Regions from separate parts of the Bradyrhizobium sp. UFLA05-89 genome, predicted to be linked through region 3. Evidence: predicted binding sites of a transcription regulator. Region 3 holds the regulator's gene; each other region holds the start of a gene.
The links. The regulator PhoB, encoded in region 3, activates phosphate uptake and scavenging genes when phosphate is short. The targets are predictions, from matches to a motif close to TGTCATNNANCTGTCAT.
Positions count from the first base shown of each region.

Region 1: SO139_RS05750 (RNA degradosome polyphosphate kinase) is a predicted target of PhoB. The motif match lies at 2,175-2,191, and genes of this name have one in related genera.
Region 2: phnC (phosphonate ABC transporter ATP-binding protein) is a predicted target of PhoB. The motif match lies at 2,842-2,858, and genes of this name have one in related genera.
Region 4: SO139_RS05160 (YdcH family protein) is a predicted target of PhoB. The motif match lies at 1,416-1,432, and genes of this name have one in related genera.

Region 1 is NZ_JBANBA010000007.1:17,885-22,319, forward strand. Features, by position in the region: gene purM (phosphoribosylformylglycinamidine cyclo-ligase) at 1-638, opposite strand, end outside; gene SO139_RS05740 (CDP-alcohol phosphatidyltransferase family protein) at 792-1,334, shown strand; gene SO139_RS05745 (P-loop NTPase family protein) at 1,427-2,104, shown strand; gene SO139_RS05750 (RNA degradosome polyphosphate kinase) at 2,266-4,435, shown strand, end outside.
Region 2 is NZ_JBANBA010000026.1:17,561-21,995, forward strand. Features, by position in the region: gene phnE (phosphonate ABC transporter, permease protein PhnE) at 1-855, opposite strand, end outside; gene phnD (phosphonate ABC transporter substrate-binding protein) at 930-1,868, opposite strand; gene phnC (phosphonate ABC transporter ATP-binding protein) at 1,921-2,730, opposite strand; gene SO139_RS16055 (LbetaH domain-containing protein) at 2,905-3,573, shown strand; gene SO139_RS16060 (alpha-D-ribose 1-methylphosphonate 5-triphosphate diphosphatase) at 3,570-4,435, shown strand, end outside.
Region 3 is NZ_JBANBA010000016.1:93,313-97,747, forward strand. Features, by position in the region: gene pstA (phosphate ABC transporter permease PstA) at 1-500, shown strand, start outside; gene pstB (phosphate ABC transporter ATP-binding protein PstB) at 497-1,315, shown strand; gene phoU (phosphate signaling complex protein PhoU) at 1,327-2,043, shown strand; gene phoB (phosphate regulon transcriptional regulator PhoB) at 2,058-2,765, shown strand; gene SO139_RS11590 (GcrA family cell cycle regulator) at 2,991-3,503, opposite strand; gene SO139_RS11595 (aspartate aminotransferase family protein) at 3,959-4,435, shown strand, end outside.
Region 4 is NZ_JBANBA010000006.1:54,972-59,406, forward strand. Features, by position in the region: gene SO139_RS05155 (NAD(P)/FAD-dependent oxidoreductase) at 1-1,029, shown strand, start outside; gene SO139_RS05160 (YdcH family protein) at 1,144-1,329, opposite strand; gene SO139_RS05165 (YdcH family protein) at 1,660-1,866, shown strand; gene SO139_RS05170 (hypothetical protein) at 1,969-2,184, shown strand; gene SO139_RS05175 (hypothetical protein) at 2,209-2,460, shown strand; gene SO139_RS05180 (GGDEF domain-containing protein) at 2,571-3,305, opposite strand; gene purE (5-(carboxyamino)imidazole ribonucleotide mutase) at 3,448-3,936, shown strand; gene SO139_RS05190 (5-(carboxyamino)imidazole ribonucleotide synthase) at 3,933-4,435, shown strand, end outside.

The sequences.
Region 1 (4,435 bases), on a different contig from region 3:
TGGGCCTCGAAGCCCAGGCCGGACTGCTCGACGATCTTGCGCACCAGCGAGAAGCCGTTGGAATGCACGCCCGAGGACGCGAGCCCGATCACTGCATCGCCCGCGGCGATATCCTTGCGCGGCAGTAGCGTCCCGCGCTCGGCAGCACCAACCGCGAAACCGGCGAGATCATAGTCGCCGTCCTTGTAGAGGCCCGGCATCTCGGCGGTCTCGCCGCCGATCAATGCGCAACCTGACTCGCGGCAGCCTTCGGCAACGCCCGCGACGATCGACGCAGCAGCCTCGGGGTCGAGCTTGCCGCAGGCGAAATAGTCGAGGAAGAACAGCGGCTCAGCCCCCTGCACCACGAGGTCGTTGACGCTCATCGCGACGAGGTCGATGCCGATCCCGCCATGCAGGCCGGTCTCGATAGCGATTTTGACCTTGGTGCCGACACCGTCGGTGGCGGCGACCAGGACCGGGTCCTTGAACCCGGCTGCCTTGAGATCGAACAGGCCACCAAAACCGCCGATCTCGGCATCGGCGCCGGCACGCGCGGTGGCGCGCACCATCGGCTTGATCAGGTCGACCAAGCGATTGCCCGCATCGATGTCGACGCCTGAATCGGCGTAGGTAAGGCCGTTTTTGCGGTCGGTCATGCCGGATTTCCAGTGGATTTGCGGCTGGTTACGTCGAATTCGAGGGTTGCGCAATGGCTCGCAAGAGGCCTGAGGCTATACTATGTAGATATCAACCGGTTCAGCCTCCAAAGGGCCGGATTCGAGGTCACACCGGGTGCCGGGAAGCGCCGCGTGAGTATTCCGAACATCATTACCCTGGGCCGCATTATGCTGGTCCCGATCATCGTCTGGGCGATTGTGTCGAGCCAAATGGAGGTGGCGTTCGCCGTCTTCCTGATCGCCGGCATCAGCGACGCCGTCGACGGCTTCCTGGCCAAGCGCTTCAACATGAGGAGCGAGCTCGGCGCCCTGCTCGATCCGCTCGCCGACAAGGCGCTGCTGGTCTCGATCTATCTGGCACTCGGCATCTGGGGCGACATCCCGCGCTGGATCGTGATTCTGGTGGTCTCCCGCGACATCATGATCGTCGCCGCCGTGATCGTCTCCTGGCTGTTCGACAAGCCGGTCGAGATGAAGCCGTCGAAAGTGTCGAAGCTCAACACTGCAGCCCAGGTGGCGTATGCGGCGTTGGTGCTGGCCTCCCTTGCCTTCGGCTTCAACCCCGGACCCTATGATATAATCCTGATGGGCCTCGTCACGGTCTTCACGCTCTCCTCCGTGTCGCTCTATCTCGTCGAGTGGCTGCGACACATGAGCACGATCGAGGCGAAATGAGGGGGATGCGGCCCCGCAAAAGGCCAACTCCCGCCCGATAGGTCGAATCTCTTCGAACAAAGCCGGCCCGTCCGGCATGGAGCAAAGCAAGCGTGGCAGGCCGCGTTCATCCCCGACAACTGGCGTTTTCGCTTCCGCATGCGGAAAGCCTGAGCCGGGACAATTTTCTCGAAGGCCCCGCCAACGCCGCCGGTCTCGCCCTGATCACCGGTTGGCCCGAATGGCCAAACCGGATCATGTGGCTGGCGGGGCCCGAAGGCTCAGGTAAGAGCCACCTCGCCGCCATCTGGGCCGAAGAGGCGGGCGCCCGCTCCACTACCGCCAATGCATTGACTGCGGCCGCCGTGCCTGGAGCGCTCGCCACGGGCGCACTGGTCGTCGAGGACCTGAAAGCGAAGGATTTGGATGAGCGCGCGCTCTTCCATCTGTTGAACCTCGCGCGCGAGGACGGCGCCTACGTCCTGCTCACAGGCCGCGAGGTACCGGCGGCACTGGATATCGAGCTGCGCGACCTCCGCTCGCGCCTGCGCGCCGTGCCGGTGGTGTCGCTCCTGCCGCCGGACGACCAGCTTTTCCGCGGCCTGATCGTCAAGTTCTGCGCAGACCGCCAACTGAGCGTGGATGAGAGCGTGGTCAGCTATCTCGCGACCCGCCTGGAGCGCTCCTCCGCCGCCGCGCGGCGGGCCGTGGAGTTGCTCGACGGCGAAGCCCTGCGGCTCGGCCGGCCCGTGACCCGCGCACTGGCGGCCGAGCTGCTCCGCGACGCCTGACATTTCCAGTCCCTTTTGCAGGCCCCCGCCCACCTCGACCGCTTGACGCGGCCGAGCGGCGGAACATCAATGTCATCGAAACGTCATCGCATTAACACATGCTCCCGCCGGTTTTGCGCGTAAGTCGCAAAGTAAGGCGAGACAATATGGACCGACTTCTCATGGACTCCGCGCAAGCTATTGAAATCAAAGAAAAAGAACTAGAAGCGACGGGTCTGCCGGCGATCGCCACGAGCCCCGAGCGATTCATCAATCGCGAGCTCTCCTGGCTACATTTCAACCGCCGGGTCCTGGAGGAATCCGTCAACTCCCACCACCCGGTGCTGGAGCGGGTGCGATTCCTGTCGATTTCGGCGAATAACCTTGATGAGTTCTTCATGGTCCGCGTCGCCGGCATCAAGGCGCAGGTCCGAGAGGGTATCCCCGAGCGCAGCCCCGACGGCCTGACCCCGTCCGAGCAACTCGCCCTGATCAACCGGACCGTCTCGCAACTCGCAAGCGACCAGCAGGCGATCTGGCGCGATCTGCGCGGCACGCTTGCCGAGGTCGGCATCGTGCTGGTGGACGGCAAGGATGTCACCAAGGCAGAGCGGACGTGGCTGGAGGACTACTTTCTCCACAACGTATTCCCGCTGCTCACCCCGCTTGCGATCGATCCCGCCCACCCCTTCCCGTTCATTCCGAGCCTCGGCTTCACCATCGCCCTGCAGCTCACGCGCGCCGCCGACGGCAGGCAGATGAACGCGCTGATCCGCATGCCCGGCAAGATCGACCGCTTCATCAAACTGCCCGTTGATGGCGTGACGCGGCTGATCCCGCTCGAGCAGGCTACCGCACTCTTCATCAACCGTCTGTTCCCCGGCTATACCGTGCACGGCCAGGGCGCCTTCCGCATCATCCGCGACTCCGAAATGGAAATCGAGGAAGAGGCCGAAGACCTCGTTCGCGTGTTCGAGACGGCGCTGAAGCGCCGCCGCCGTGGATCGGTGATCCGGCTCGAGGTCGATGCCAAGACGCCTGAGCAACTGCGCAACTTCGTGCAGCACGCGCTTTCAGCTGCCGATGACGAAGTGTTCCTGGTCGACGGCGTGCTCGCCATGAACGAGCTGTCGCAGCTCACCCGCCTCGATCGCCCCGACCTCGAATTCACCCCGTACGTGCCCCGTCATCCCGAGCGCGTGCGCGAGCATGGCGGCGACATCTTCGCTGCGATCCGGCAAAAGGACCTCATCGTCCACCATCCCTATGAATCCTTCGATGTCGTGGTGCAGTTTCTCCAGCAAGCCACGCGCGACCCCGACGTCGTCGCGATCAAGCAGACGCTCTACCGCACCTCCAACAATTCGCCGATCGTGCGCGCGCTGGCCGAGGCCGCCGAGGCGGGCAAGTCCGTCACCGCGCTGATCGAGCTCAAGGCGCGCTTCGACGAGGAAGCGAATATCCGCTGGGCGCGCGACCTCGAGCGCGCCGGCGTGCAGGTCGTCTACGGCTTCCTCGAGCTGAAGACGCATGCAAAACTCTCGATGGTCGTGCGCCGCGAGGGCGGCAGCCTCACCACCTATGTTCACACCGGCACCGGCAACTACCATCCGGTGACCGCGCGCATCTACACCGATCTCTCCTACTTCACCTCGGACCCGACCATCGGCCGCGACGCTGCGCGCGTGTTCAACTTCATCACCGGCTACGCGGCACCGAGCGATCTCGACAAGATGGCGGTATCGCCGCTGACGCTGCGCAAGCGCATCCTCGAGCACATCCAGGGCGAGATCGAGTATGCACGGCACGGCAAGCCTGGCGCGGTCTGGATGAAGATGAATGCCCTGGTCGACCCCGACATCATCGACGCGCTCTACGAGGCGTCTCAAGCCGGCGTCCAGGTCGAGCTCGTGGTGCGCGGTATCTGCTGCCTGCGGCCGGGTATCCCCGGCCTGTCAGAGAACATCCGCGTCAAGTCGATCATCGGGCGCTTCCTCGAGCACGGTCGAATCTACTGTTTCGGCATGGGCCAGGGCCTGCCGAGCGCGAAAGCGGCTGTGTATATCTCGTCAGCCGACATGATGCCGCGCAATCTCGATCGCCGTGTCGAAGTGCTGTGCCCGCTGCAAAATCCAACGGTACATCAGCAGGTTCTCGAACAGATCATGGTCGCGAATCTGAAGGACAACGAGCAGAGCTGGCAATTGTTGCCCGATGGATCGTCAACGCGTATGAAAGCCGCGAAGGGCGAGGAGCCTTTCAACGTGCACAACTACTTCATGACAAATCCGAGTCTGTCTGGCCGTGGAAAGTCGCTCAAGGAATCCTCGCCGCGGCGTCTCACGCGCCGGA
Region 2 (4,435 bases), on a different contig from region 3:
CGCACGCAACCAGCCAGTCGTGATGTCGATGACGAAGATCGTGAGCACGATCATCAGCAGGATCGCGCTGACGTCGGAGTAGTAGAATTTTCGGATCGCGACCACGAGCTCCTGGCCGACGCCACCGGCACCGACGAAACCCATCACCGAGGATTCGCGGACGTTGATCTCGAAGCGCAGCAGCGCGTAGCTGACATAGCCGGCCGAGACCTGCGGCAGCACGGCAAAGCGCATGCACGAGAGCCAGCTCGCGCCGGTCGAGCGCACGCCTTCGACCGGCTTCATGTCGGCATTCTCTACGATCTCGGCGAACAGCTTGCCGAGCGCGCCGGTTGAGTGAATGGCGATCGCCAGCACGCCGGCCATCGGCCCGAGCCCGAAGGCCATGACGAAGATCAGCGCAAACACGATGCCCGGCACGGTGCGGGCGAATTCGAGCAGGCGGCGAACCGTGAAGCGCAGCCAGGGCGCCGGCGACGTGTTCTCCGCGGCGAAAAAATTCAGGCAGAAGGCACAGACCGCGCCGATCAGCGTGCCGACATAGCTGATCAGCAGCGTCTCACCCAACATCTTCAGCCATTTGCGCCAGCCCCACAGCCATTCACCGACGTCGGTCCAGACGCGCTGGCCATTTTCGAGCGTGAGGATGCGATCGAAATAGCTGACGAAATTGCCGAAATAGGTGAAGAGCGTCCGGACGTTCACCTCGGCCCCGATCGCTGCAATCAGCAGCGCGACGGTGAACAGCGCCGTTCCCAGCAGAAGCCGCAGCCGCTTGCGCGCCACCGCCTGGCCATAAGCGGCATTCAGTGCAGCAAGTTGGTGCTCGGGGAGGATCGAGACCGCGATCGTCATGTGGTTGGGATCACCAGCCGGTCATAAAGAAGAGCCGGGTCGATTGACCCGGCTCCAGTGCGTCGTCCCGAATATCAGGACGCCTTCTTCTTGCGTAGCGCGTCGACGAACTTGATCAGCTCGATCGTGCCATCCCAATCCTTGGTGGTCGCGGGATGAAAACCCTTTTTCTGGCCGTCCGAGAGCCGATCGAACGCAGCCTTGTCCTTGGTGGGCGAGTCGAAGAATGCCTTGGCGATCGCAGCCTTCAGGTCATCGGGGAGGTCGGAGCTATAGGCGTACATCGAAGGGCCAATGATCGGCGCCGACTTGTGAATGATGCGGAAATCGTCCTTCTTCATCGGCGAGCCGTCGGCGTTCTTCAGCATGCCCTTGGTCAGCATCTGCGCCAGGGTGGAATCGTCGTCGCTGGTCCATTGGTTGGCGGCAACATCGACCGTGCCCTGCGCCAAGGCAAGGATCGCATTCTCATGGCTGCCGGTGAAGACGACCTTGCTGAAATACGTGTCGACATCCGCGATGCCCATCTTGTCGAGCTCGAAGCGCGGCACGTTGTTGCCTGAGGTCGAATTCGGATCGACCAGGCCGAGGTTCTTGCCCTTCAGCTCGTCAATGCTCTTGTAGGGGCTGTTCGCCTTGACGAAGAACACCGAATAATAGCCCGTGCCGCCATCCGCGTTCAGATCGCTCGCAAAGGCGTCCGTCTTGACGCCGGTCAGCCGGGCGCGCGCAAACGAGGCCGACCCATAACTTGCGATCTGGATGTTGCCGGCACGCTGACCTTCGATCACGGCGGCGTAGTCATTGGCGATCCGCAGCGTGACCTTTACGCCGAGTTCCTTCGAGAGGTAGGTCATGAACGGAGCCCAGCGTTCGGTGACGCCCGAGGCGTTCTCGGCCGGGACAACGGCAAATGTCAGCTCCGGATATTTCGCTTTCCAGTCTTCGGCAGACGCAGATACGGTGAAGGCCAGCGCGGCGGCGCCGGCAAGTACGATGCGACGAGTGATCATGATACCCTCTTGATCGGTTGGACGCGGTAAACGCAAAAACTTGGGTCGGGGCTCAGGCGGCGGCAGCGCTGCCGAGCGCTGGAACGGCTTCGGGCGCCGGCAGTGGCACGCCACCCATGACTTCGCTGGCTTCGAGATCGTAGAGCTCACGCGCGACGTGCTCGGTGAGCGCCGACGGCGCGCCGTCGAACACCACGCGGCCCGCCGCCATGCCGATCAGACGGTCGCAATAGCTGCGCGCCAGATCGAGCGAATGCAGGTTGCAGATCACGGTGATGCCGAAATGCTTGTTGATGCGCAGCAGCGCATCCATCACGATTTTCGTGTTGCGCGGGTCGAGCGAGGCGATCGGCTCGTCGGCGAGGATGAGATCAGGCTGCTGCACCAGTGCGCGAGCGATCGCGACGCGCTGCTGCTGGCCGCCGGAAAGCTGGTCGGTGCGCTGCGCCGCGAGCGAGGCCATGTCGAACTGCTCGAGCGCCGACATCGCCAGCGCCCTGTCCTCCTCTAGCCAGGCCTGCGTCAGCGAGCGCCAGGCCGGCATCGCGGCAAGGCGGCCCATCAGCACGTTGGTGAGCACGTCGAGGCGGCCGACGAGATTGAACTGCTGGAAGATCATCGCGGCGCGGGCGCGCCATTGCCGCAGCTCCTTGCCGCGCAGCGCGGTGACGTCGACGCCGTCGAACAGGATGCGCCCCTCCGTAGGCGTCACCAGGCGGTTGATGGTCCGCAGCAAGGTCGACTTGCCGGCGCCCGAGCGGCCGATCACGCCGACAAAGCCGCCGGGAGCAACCTCAAACGAAGCACTGTCCACCGCGGCTTTTGTGCCGAAGCGGCACGTCAGACCTTCAAGCACCAGCATGCAGGAGCTCCCAACTAGCTGGGCCCAACCGCTAACGCCGCCGCTTTACATTTGTGTGACAGGGGCAGGGCAGTGCGGCGATGCTACGCACGCCATCCCCCGTCATCTCTTCGTCATGACATCGTCATCAAGGCGCTCGAAGACGAACGCCCCTCTCCCGTTGACGGACGCATCATGGTCGCCAAAGCGCTTTCGGTCCAACCGACCATCGATTCCACGGCCAAGCTTCACGAGATCAAGCTCGGCGCCTATTGCGAGGTCGGCGCGCGCACGATCCTGCACGAGGTGACGATGGGCGACTATTCCTACGTCGTGAACGATTCGCAGATCACCTACACGACGATTGGAAAATTCTGCTCGATCGCAGCGATGACGCGTATCAATCCTGGCAATCACCCGATGCAACGCGCCAGCCAGGCGCATTTCACCTATCGTGCGAGTGCCTACTTTCCGGGCGAGAGCGACGAGGCCGAGTTCTTCGACTGGCGGCGCCAGCATCACGTTTACATCGGTCATGATGTCTGGATCGGCCATGGCGCGATCGTGCTGCCAGGCCGCAATATCGGCACCGGCGCCGTGGTAGCCGCAGGCGCCATCGTCACCAAGGACGTCCCCGCCTACACCATCGTCGCCGGCAATCCGGCCCGTCCGGTCCGACGGCGGTTCTCCGACGAGATCGCCGACCGCCTGGCAAGGCTCGCCTGGTGGGACTGGCATCACGAAAGCTTGCGTGAGGCCTTGCCTGATTTCCGCAAGCTTGGGATTGAAGATTTCCTCGCAAAGTACGAAGCACGGATCGTTGCCAACCAGTCCTCTCCCAGCAAGCGAAGCATCCCCGCGTGACTGAAATTTATCTTGAAGGCGGCCGGGCACTGATCGGCTCGGAGATCGTCGAAACCTCACTCGTCCTGTCCGGGCAGGAAATTGCAGCAATCGATCGCGGCCGCGCACGTGCGCCACTTGCGATCGACGCCCGGAGTCTTTTGGTCTTGCCGGGCATCGTCGACCTGCATGGCGATGCCTTCGAGCGGCAGATGATGCCGCGCCCTGGCGTCGACTTCCCGATCGACGTGGCGCTCGCCGACAGCGACCGGCAGGTGATCAGCAACGGCATCACCACCGTCTTCCACGGCACGACCTGGTCGTGGGAGCCGGGCCTGCGCTCTGGCGACAATGCACGGCGCCTGCTGGTGGCGATCGAACGCTTGCGGCCGCAATTTGCCGCCGATACCCGCTTCCATCTGCGGCACGAGACCTACAATCTCGACGCGGAGGACGAGATCGGCCAATGGCTCGCCGAAGGACGGATCGATCTGTTCGCCTTCAACGATCACATGGCTGCGACCATCCGCGATCTTTCAAAGCCGAACAAGCGCGGCCGCTTGGTTGACCGGACCGGACTGTCCGACACGGCTTTCGAAGAGCTGGTCGGTCGCGTCGCCGCTCGCGCGGCGGACGTCCCGGCGACGACCGCGCGGCTTGCTGCGGCGGCCCGCGCGGCCGAGGTACGGATGCTCTCGCATGACGATTCGACACCGGCGGTGCGCAAGGCGTATCGTGACATGGGCGCCACGATCGCCGAATTTCCGGTCAACGAAGAGACGGCGCGCGCGGCCGCGGAGGCCGGCGACGCCATCATCTACGGCGCGCCCAACGTGGTGCGCGGCGGCAGCCATACTGGCTGGACCAAAGCCTCCGACATGAT
Region 3 (4,435 bases):
CACCCTCCATCATCATCGGCCTGTTCATCTATGGTGCGGTGGTGGTGCCGATGCGCGGCTTCTCGGCGATCGCCGGCGCGCTGGCGCTGGCCGTCATCGTGATCCCGGTCGTGCTGCGCACCACCGAGGACATGCTGCTGCTGGTGCCGAACGCGCTACGCGAGGCGGCTTCTGCTCTTGGGCTGCCGCGTTCGCTGGTGATCAAGCGGATCGCCTACCGCGCGGCGCGCTCCGGTCTCATCACCGGCGTGCTGCTCGCCACCGCACGCGTCGCCGGCGAGACCGCGCCGCTGCTGTTCACCGCCTTGTCGAACCAGTTCTTCAGCCTCAGCCTGAACAAGACGATGGCGAACCTGCCGGTCACCATCAACAATTTCGTGCAGAGCCCCTATGCCTACTGGAAGCAGTTGGCCTGGAGCGGGGCGCTGCTGATCACCCTGACCGTGCTTGCCCTGAACATTGGCGCGCGCATTCTTGGCGCCGAGAGGACTGCAAAATGAGCGATCTGTCCGTTTCCGTAAGTTCCACCGGGCGTCAGGCGTCTCCGACGCTGCCCGAGGCTCCGGCCAAGGTGACGGTGCGCAATCTCAACTTCTATTATGGCGAGCACCACGCGCTGAAGAACATCAACCTGACGCTCGGCACCAATCGCGTCACGGCGTTCATCGGCCCATCCGGCTGCGGCAAGTCGACCCTGCTGCGCATCTTCAACCGGATGTACGATCTCTATCCGGGACAGCGCGCCACCGGTCAGCTCATGCTGGACCAGACCAACATCCTCGACTCCAAGCTCGACCTCAACCTGCTGCGCGCCCGGGTCGGCATGGTGTTCCAGAAGCCGACGCCGTTCCCGATGACGATCTACGAGAACATCGCCTTCGGCATCCGCCTCTATGAGAAGATCTCCAAATCGGAGATGGACGTCCGCGTCGAGAAGGCGCTGCGCGGCGGCGCGCTGTGGAACGAGGTCAAGGACAAGCTCAACGCCTCCGGCCTGTCGCTCTCCGGCGGCCAGCAGCAGCGTCTCTGCATCGCCCGCACCGTGGCGGTGCGTCCCGAGGTGATCCTGTTCGACGAGCCCTGCTCGGCGCTCGATCCGATCTCGACCGCTAAGGTCGAGGAGCTTATCCAGGAGCTCGCCGAGAACTACACGATCGCGATCGTCACCCACAACATGCAGCAGGCGGCGCGCGTCTCGGACAAGACCGCCTTCATGTATCTCGGCGAGCTGATCGAGTTCGACGAGACCAGCAAGATCTTCACGTCGCCCAGCGACCGGCGTACCCAAGACTACATCACCGGCCGCTTCGGCTGAGGAGACAGGAAATGGCTTCTGAACATACCGCAAAGGCCTTCGACACCGACCTGCAAGAGCTCACGCGGCTCGTTGCGGAGATGGGCGGCCTTGCCGAGCGCATGATCGTCGATTCCGTCGATGCGCTGATCCGCCGTGACGTCGCGCTCGGCCAGCGCGTGGTGGCAACCGACGCCGAGATCGACGCGCTCCAGAAGAAGATCGAGGAGCGCGCCGTGCTCACGATCGCGCGCCGCCAGCCGATGGCGGTCGACTTGCGCGAGATCGTTGGCGCCATGCGCGTCGCGACCGATCTGGAGCGGATCGGCGACCTTGCCAAGAACATGGGCAAGCGCGTCGCCGCGCTCGAGACCGATTTCCATCCGCTAAAGCTGTTCCGCGGCCTGGAACACATGACCGACCTCGTGCAGCAGCAGGTGAAGTCGGTGCTGGACGCCTATGCCGCGCATGACCTGCCGGCGGCGATGGTGGTGTGGAAAGGCGACGAGGAGGTCGACGCGATCTGCACCTCGCTGTTCCGCGAGCTCCTCACCTACATGATGGAGGATCCGCGCAACATCTCGTTCTGCATCCATTTGATGTTCTGCGCCAAGAACATCGAGCGGATCGGCGACCATGCGACCAACATCGCCGAGACCGTTTTTTACATGATCGAAGGTCAGGCCATCGCCGACAAGCGCCCGAAGGGCGACATGACGACCTTCGCCACGACCGTGCCGAACACTTAAGGAGCGACGACGCCATGGGCGCACGCATTCTGGTTGTTGAGGACGAGGAAGCGCTGACCGAGCTATTGCGCTACAACCTCGAAGGCGACGGCTACGATGTCGAGACGGTGATGCGCGGCGATGACGCCGACACCCGCCTCAAGGAGCATATCCCCGACCTGATCGTGCTCGACTGGATGCTGCCGGGCCTGTCCGGCATTGAGCTGTGCCGCAGGCTTCGCGCCAGGCCCGAGACCAAGCAGCTGCCGATCATCATGCTCACGGCACGCGGCGAGGAGAGCGAGCGGGTGCGGGGGCTTGCGACCGGCGCCGACGACTACATCGTCAAGCCGTTCTCGGTACCTGAGTTGCTCGCGCGCGTGAAAGGCCTGCTCCGGCGTGCAAGCCCCGAGCGGCTTGCGACCATACTCGCCTACGGCGACATCGAGCTCGACCGCGAGAAGCGTCGCGTCGCGCGCTCCGGACGGCCGATCGACCTCGGCCCGACCGAATATCGCCTCTTGGAGTTCTTCCTGGAGCATCCCGGCCGGGTGTTCTCGCGTGAACAGCTGCTCGACAGCGTCTGGGGCCGTGACATCTATATCGACGAGCGCACCGTCGACGTCCACATCGGCCGTCTGCGCAAGCTGCTCAATCTCGGCCGCGAGCAGGACCCGATCCGCACCGTCCGTGGCGCCGGCTACGCGCTGGACGATCGTTTCGCGAAGGCGGAGCAGACTTAAGGTTTGCAGGTGGCAGCGGTGATCCAGCGGGCTGCCGCCACATTCTCCGATGTCGTCCCTGCGAAAGCAGGGACCCATAACCACGGGGAGTGGTTTGGCGAAGACTCGGAGTGATCTTCCCGCGCAATAACTGCGCCCTGGATTATGGGTCCCTGCTTTCGCAGGGACGACATCCAATTTGTTGAACCATCGTTGCGCGTCGGCCAGCCCCCCGCGCTGATGACCTCAGCGCGTGCCGGGCTTGGCCGGTGCGCGTCGGCGGTCCGCCGCCGGCTGGTAGGCGACGCGCGAATGCTGCGCGCAGTAGGGCAGGCCCGAGAGCGACTTGCCGCCACAGAAGAAGAAATCCGGGCTCGAGGGATCGCCGACAGGCCAGTGGCAGGTCGCCTCGTTGAGCTCGAGCAGCGACAGGCGCTGGCTCATCGGAACGACGTTGTCGTAGGTGATCGGATCGGGCTCGACCTCGACCTCGAAGGCCTGGGCGAGGGCGGTGTTGCCGCGCGAGATCGGGCGGCTCACCCGCATCATGTGCTGTGCGGGGCGCGCCTTGCGGGGCCGGGGAGCCGCCGAGGACGGGCTCTTGGCGCGACCGGACAGGCCCAGCCGGTGCACCTTGCCGATTACGGCGTTGCGCGTCACATTCCCGAGCTCGGCAGCGATCTGGCTGGCCGAAAGCCCGGCTTCCCAGAGCTTTTTCAATTGCTCGACGCGATCGTCGGACCAGGTCAAAACCGTCATTGCACCCTTCCCTTCGCCGCGCGCCTGCCAATCCTTGGGGCCGCGTGGCGATGTCTAAGCCTCGAAAAACCCGTGCCCCCAGAATCCCTTAAGGCTCGCCGGGCGCGAAAAACGCACCTGAACGTTACGCCGGTACATGAGGACTAAGAGGATCAGAACTGCTGCACGAGATGTCGTATCTGACACGGTAAACGCTACAATATGGCGTGACTCCCGCGCAAGAGTCTGCGGCTCCGCGTCCACATGTTCCGTCGCTAAAAGAACTCAAAATCGCCACCGCAAGACTACGGGTCAGGCGCCTTGCAGGGCCTTCTGGCGGCATTGACAGCGGTTTTTCCAAGCATAAAATGGTGACACGTGCCGCCCTTAAAAGGCGGCACGTTTCGTTTTCCGGGCAGGTCAATGATGCGCTGCGCAAGGCAGCCTCAGCCGGCCCCAACATCCAAGTGACCGCCATGACCAAGAGCGCCGCGACGCATCTGCTTCCCGTTTTCGCCAGGGCCGAGCTCGGCTTCGAGCGCGGCGAAGGCTGCTGGCTGGTCGCAACCAATGGAGAGCGCTATCTCGATTTCACGTCGGGCGTCGCCGTGAATGCGCTCGGTCACGCGCATCCGCATCTGGTCGGGGCTCTGCAGGAGCAGGCGACAAAGCTCTGGCACATGTCGAACCTGTTCCAGAGCCCGGACGGTGAGAAGCTCGCGGTCAGGCTCTGCAACGAGAGCTTTGCGGACTTCGTGTTCTTCTGCAATTCCGGCGCCGAGGCGATGGAATGCGTGATCAAGGTGGTGCGCCGCTATCATGCCACCAAGGGCCATCCCGAGCGCTACCGCATGATCACTTTCGAGGGCGCTTTCCATGGCCGCACGCTGGCAACGCTCGCCGCTACGGGGTCTGCAAAATATCTCGAAGGCTTCGGTCCGCCGATGGACGGC
Region 4 (4,435 bases), on a different contig from region 3:
GGGCGCGAGGTGATCGTGCTTGAAGCGGCGGAGGCGATCGGCACCATCACCTCCTCGCGCAACAGCGAGGTGATCCATGCCGGGATCTATTACCGGGCCGGGAGCTGGATGGCGCGGCTGTGCGTCAGCGGCAAGCATGCGCTCTACCGCTACTGCGCCGAGCGCGACATCCCGCACAGAAATTGCGGCAAGCTGATCGTCGCTACCAATCCGAAAGAGACCGAGAAGCTGCAATCGATCAAGGCGCATGCCGAGGCCAATGGCGTGCTCGACATGCAGATGCTCGCAGGCGACGCCGCGCGCGCGCTGGAGCCGGCGCTCGCCTGCGATGCCGCGTTGCTCTCGCCCTCGACCGGCATCATCGACAGCCATGCCTACATGCTCTCGCTGCGCGGCGAGGCCGAAGCGGCGGGCGCTGCGTTCGCGTTTCACACGCCGCTGATCCGCGCCAAGGCCTCAGGCGGCGTCATCGAAATCGATGCTGGCGGCGAGGCGCCGATGACGCTGCAATGCAGCCTGCTGGTCAACGCAGCAGGTCTTTCCGCGACGACCGTGGCGCGCAGCGTCGACGGCATGCCTCTGGAGCGGATTCCGCCGGCCTATCTTGCCAAGGGCAACTATTTCAGCTGTAGCACCAAGGCACCATTCTCACGGCTGATCTATCCCGTGCCCGAGCCCGGCGGGCTCGGCGTGCACCTCACCCTGGACATGGCAGGCCAGGCGCGCTTCGGTCCCGACGTGGAATGGATCGAAACGATCGACTATGCCGTCGATCCCGCACGCGCAGAGCGATTCTATCCGGCAATCCGCAAATACTGGCCGGACCTGCCTGATGGCGCGTTGATGCCGAGCTATTCGGGCATACGGCCGAAGATCGTCCCGCCGGCGGTGGCCACGCAGGATTTCCTGATGCAGGGCCCGCGCGATCACGGCGTGGACGGCCTCATCAATCTCTTCGGTATCGAGTCGCCCGGCCTGACGTCATCACTTGCGATCGCCGACCACGTCGCCGAGCTCGCAAGCATCTAGGCTTCGCACGAAATCAATCGCACGACGCTCCGCACCTCGACGTAGGGATGTGCGCAACAGCTCTCATCCCTACGTGAAGGGGTGCGAGATCAGGCCTATTCTGTACGGGGGTTACTAGTGGAGCGTGTCGTCGGTACCGTGCCTCAACCGCTCGATCTGGTCCTTGACCATCAACTTCCGGCGCTTCAACTCAACAATTTGCAGGTCGTCTGTTGAAAGGTGCACGAGAGCTTCGTGCAATTCGTTTTCGAGAAGTTTGTGTTTCCGCTCCAATTCAACAAGATGTGCCTGAATTGTCATTCGAAACCTCCTCGGTAGGGTTGAACCTCAGAATTCGATCCGGACGGAGAAGTGTACATCACCGATTCGTTCTGTCGATAAGTATCCGTAGTCCCACTGTCATTTTTGAAACTTCATATGTAATGAACAGTGAGTAAGGAACCCCGGCAGGAATCATCCATGATTTCAATGCGCCTGCGCGCGGTCGCCGCGATCCACTGAAATATCTTTGCGAGAGAACGTTGATAGGGACCCCAGATCGCTTGCGATCACGTCGCGCAAGGACGATACTTTCCACAGGCCTTCCACAGGCTTTCGTAACCTCATCGGGTTTTCCGGCTACCGCACATCATGACCAATGAAGACGAGCGCGAACTCGAAGCCGAGCTCGCCCGGTTGCAGCAGGAACACCGAGATCTCGATGCGGCGATCGATGCATTGCATCAATCGCCCGCCCCCGACCTATTGCGGTTACAGCGCCTGAAGAAACGCAAGCTGTTGTTGCGCGACCGTATCGCCTTCATCGAAGACCAGATCACGCCCGACATCATCGCCTGATCGCGGCCGCATGCCCGATGCGTTTTCCGCGATCGGATTTCTCTTGACTCAAAAAGAACAAAATAAGAACATTCAGACCTCAACCGCTTCCGGGGAAATGTCATGTCCGCAGCCGCCTTCGACAACAGCCATTATGAACAAGCCTGCGATCAGGCGATCGCGATGTGTGACGGCAATCTGCGCAGCACCATCAAGGCGCTGATCATGGCCAACGAATATCTGGAAGCGGAGCTCGAGGAATTGCAGGCGGCAATTTCGGCCGGCTGCATTCCCGAGACGTCGCGCAACAAGATGCGGAGCACCTCCAGCGCCGCGTGAGCCAACGAGCACTCGGAGCCGACCATGTCCGATGTCACCTACTATGTCGCACTGCCTTTCCTCACCGACGAAGATGGATCGCCGGTCGCAGGCGCCGCGGAGGAATGCCAGACTTCGGCCGCCGCACTGCGGCGCGCCGAGATCCTGGCGCACGGCGCCGGCCATATCGGCGCGATCGCGTTCAGCCGCAGCGGCGATCCCATGACCGGCGAGTTCGGCGACGCCAAGCTGCTGCGCAAATTCGGCAACGTGCCGGAAGACCTCAGCACGCTCTAAGAACGATACGAAGCTACACGATCGGTTGCCCTGGGGTTCACCTCTCCCCAGCAGGGAGAGGTGAAGTTCACGCCTCGACTCGCACCGATTGAGCCAAAACTCATCATCCTCTAGGTGCTGATCAGCCTGATCCGCGGCTCGTGCCGGCGCTGAGCCTTGCGCACGTACATGGCCGCGTCAGCTTCCTCCAGCGCGCGGCCCGCCTCGGCGTGAGATCCGAGCAGCGCGACGCCGGCGGAGGCGCCTGCATTCACGCGCTGGCCGCGAAACACAAAGGACAAATCGTCGATCGCCTGCTCGAAGCCTGCGGCCTTCGCCTTGGCGTCGGTCTCGCTGAGGTTCCACAACAGCAGCGCAAACTCGTCGCCGCCAAGACGGCCGACCACGTCAGAGGCACGCACCTGCCGCGTCAGCGTGGCGGCGATCGCCTTGAGGACCTCGTCACCGGCGGCGTGACCGAAGGAGTCGTTGATGGGCTTCAGGCGGTCGACGTCGAGCACGATCAACGCGCCGCGGGCGGCGTAGCGCGTCATGTAGGCGATCGCACGATGGAGCTCGCGCTCGAAGCCGCGCCGGTTCGGGATGCCGAGCAGGAAGTCGGTGTCGGCAGCAGCCTCGAGCTCGTCGATGCGCCGCTGGGCCTGGGCGAGCTTGGTGCGCAGGTTGCGGATGATCGCCTTGGCGTTCTTTGCATCGTTCTTTGCATCGTTCTTGGCCTTGCCGGTCGTCGCAGCGGGCCGGCCCGCAGGCCGGGCCGCGCGTCTGGCCGCGGGTTTGGATCGGCTCCCGCTGCTTTTCCGGCCCTTTTGCGCCTTCGCAGCGATCGCCCTTTTTGGTTTCTTCATGGGCGTCCTGCTCAATGAAGGCTTGCGGGGATTCACCAAGACAGGATAGTGCATTCCCTTCTCCTTGCCACCGCCTTGCGAGCCGCCGGCCGGAACCGTTAGTCTGGCCTATGTTTCTGCATTCCCGAGCACAATTGACGTCATGACCGCGCCGATCGCCATCATCATGGGAAGCCAGTCGGATTGGGACACCATGCGGCATGCCGCCGATACGCTCACAGCGCTCGGCGTCGCCTGCGAAAGCCGCATCGTCTCGGCCCACCGCACTCCGGAACGGTTGTTTACCTTTGCCAAGGGCGCCAAGGCCGAAGGCTTCAAGGTCATTATTGCCGGTGCCGGCGGCGCCGCGCATCTGCCCGGCATGACGGCGTCGCTGACGGAACTGCCGGTGTTCGGCGTCCCCGTCGAATCCAAGGCGCTGCGGGGCATCGATTCGCTTCACTCGATCGTCCAGATGCCCGCCGGCATCCCGGTCGGGACGCTCGCCATCGGCAAGGCGGGCGCGATCAACGCGGCGCTCCTCGCGGCGGCCGTCCTGGCCCTGTCCGATCCCGCGCTGTCGAAACGCCTCGTGGCCTGGCGCAAGGCACAGACCGACGCCGTGGCCGAGCGCCCGGAGGACAAGGCGTGACTGGCACCAAACGGGTAAAGCTGAAGCCCGGCGACACCATCGGAATCCTCGGCGGCGGACAATTGGGACGGATGCTTGCGATGGCCGCGGCGCGGCTCGGCCTGCGCTCCCAGGTGTTCTCGCCCGATCCGGACTCGCCGGCCTTCGACGTCGTGCTGAACGCGACCTGCGCCGAATATGCCGACGTCGAGGCGCTCGAGCTGTTCGCGAACGACGTCGACGTCATCACCTACGAGTTCGAGAACGTGCCGGCCGCAGCCGCGCTGGTGCTGGATGCGCGCCGCCCCGTGCTGCCCAACCGCAAGATCCTCGAGACCACCCAGGACCGACTCGCCGAGAAGGATTTCATCACCCGGCTCGGGATCGGCACCGCCGCCTATGCCGATGTCACCTCGGTCGCATCGTTGCGCGAGGCAATCGTCAGGATCGGGCTTCCGGCCGTGCTGAAGACGCGCCGCTTCGGCTATGACGGCAAGGGCCAGGCGATCATCCGCGAGGG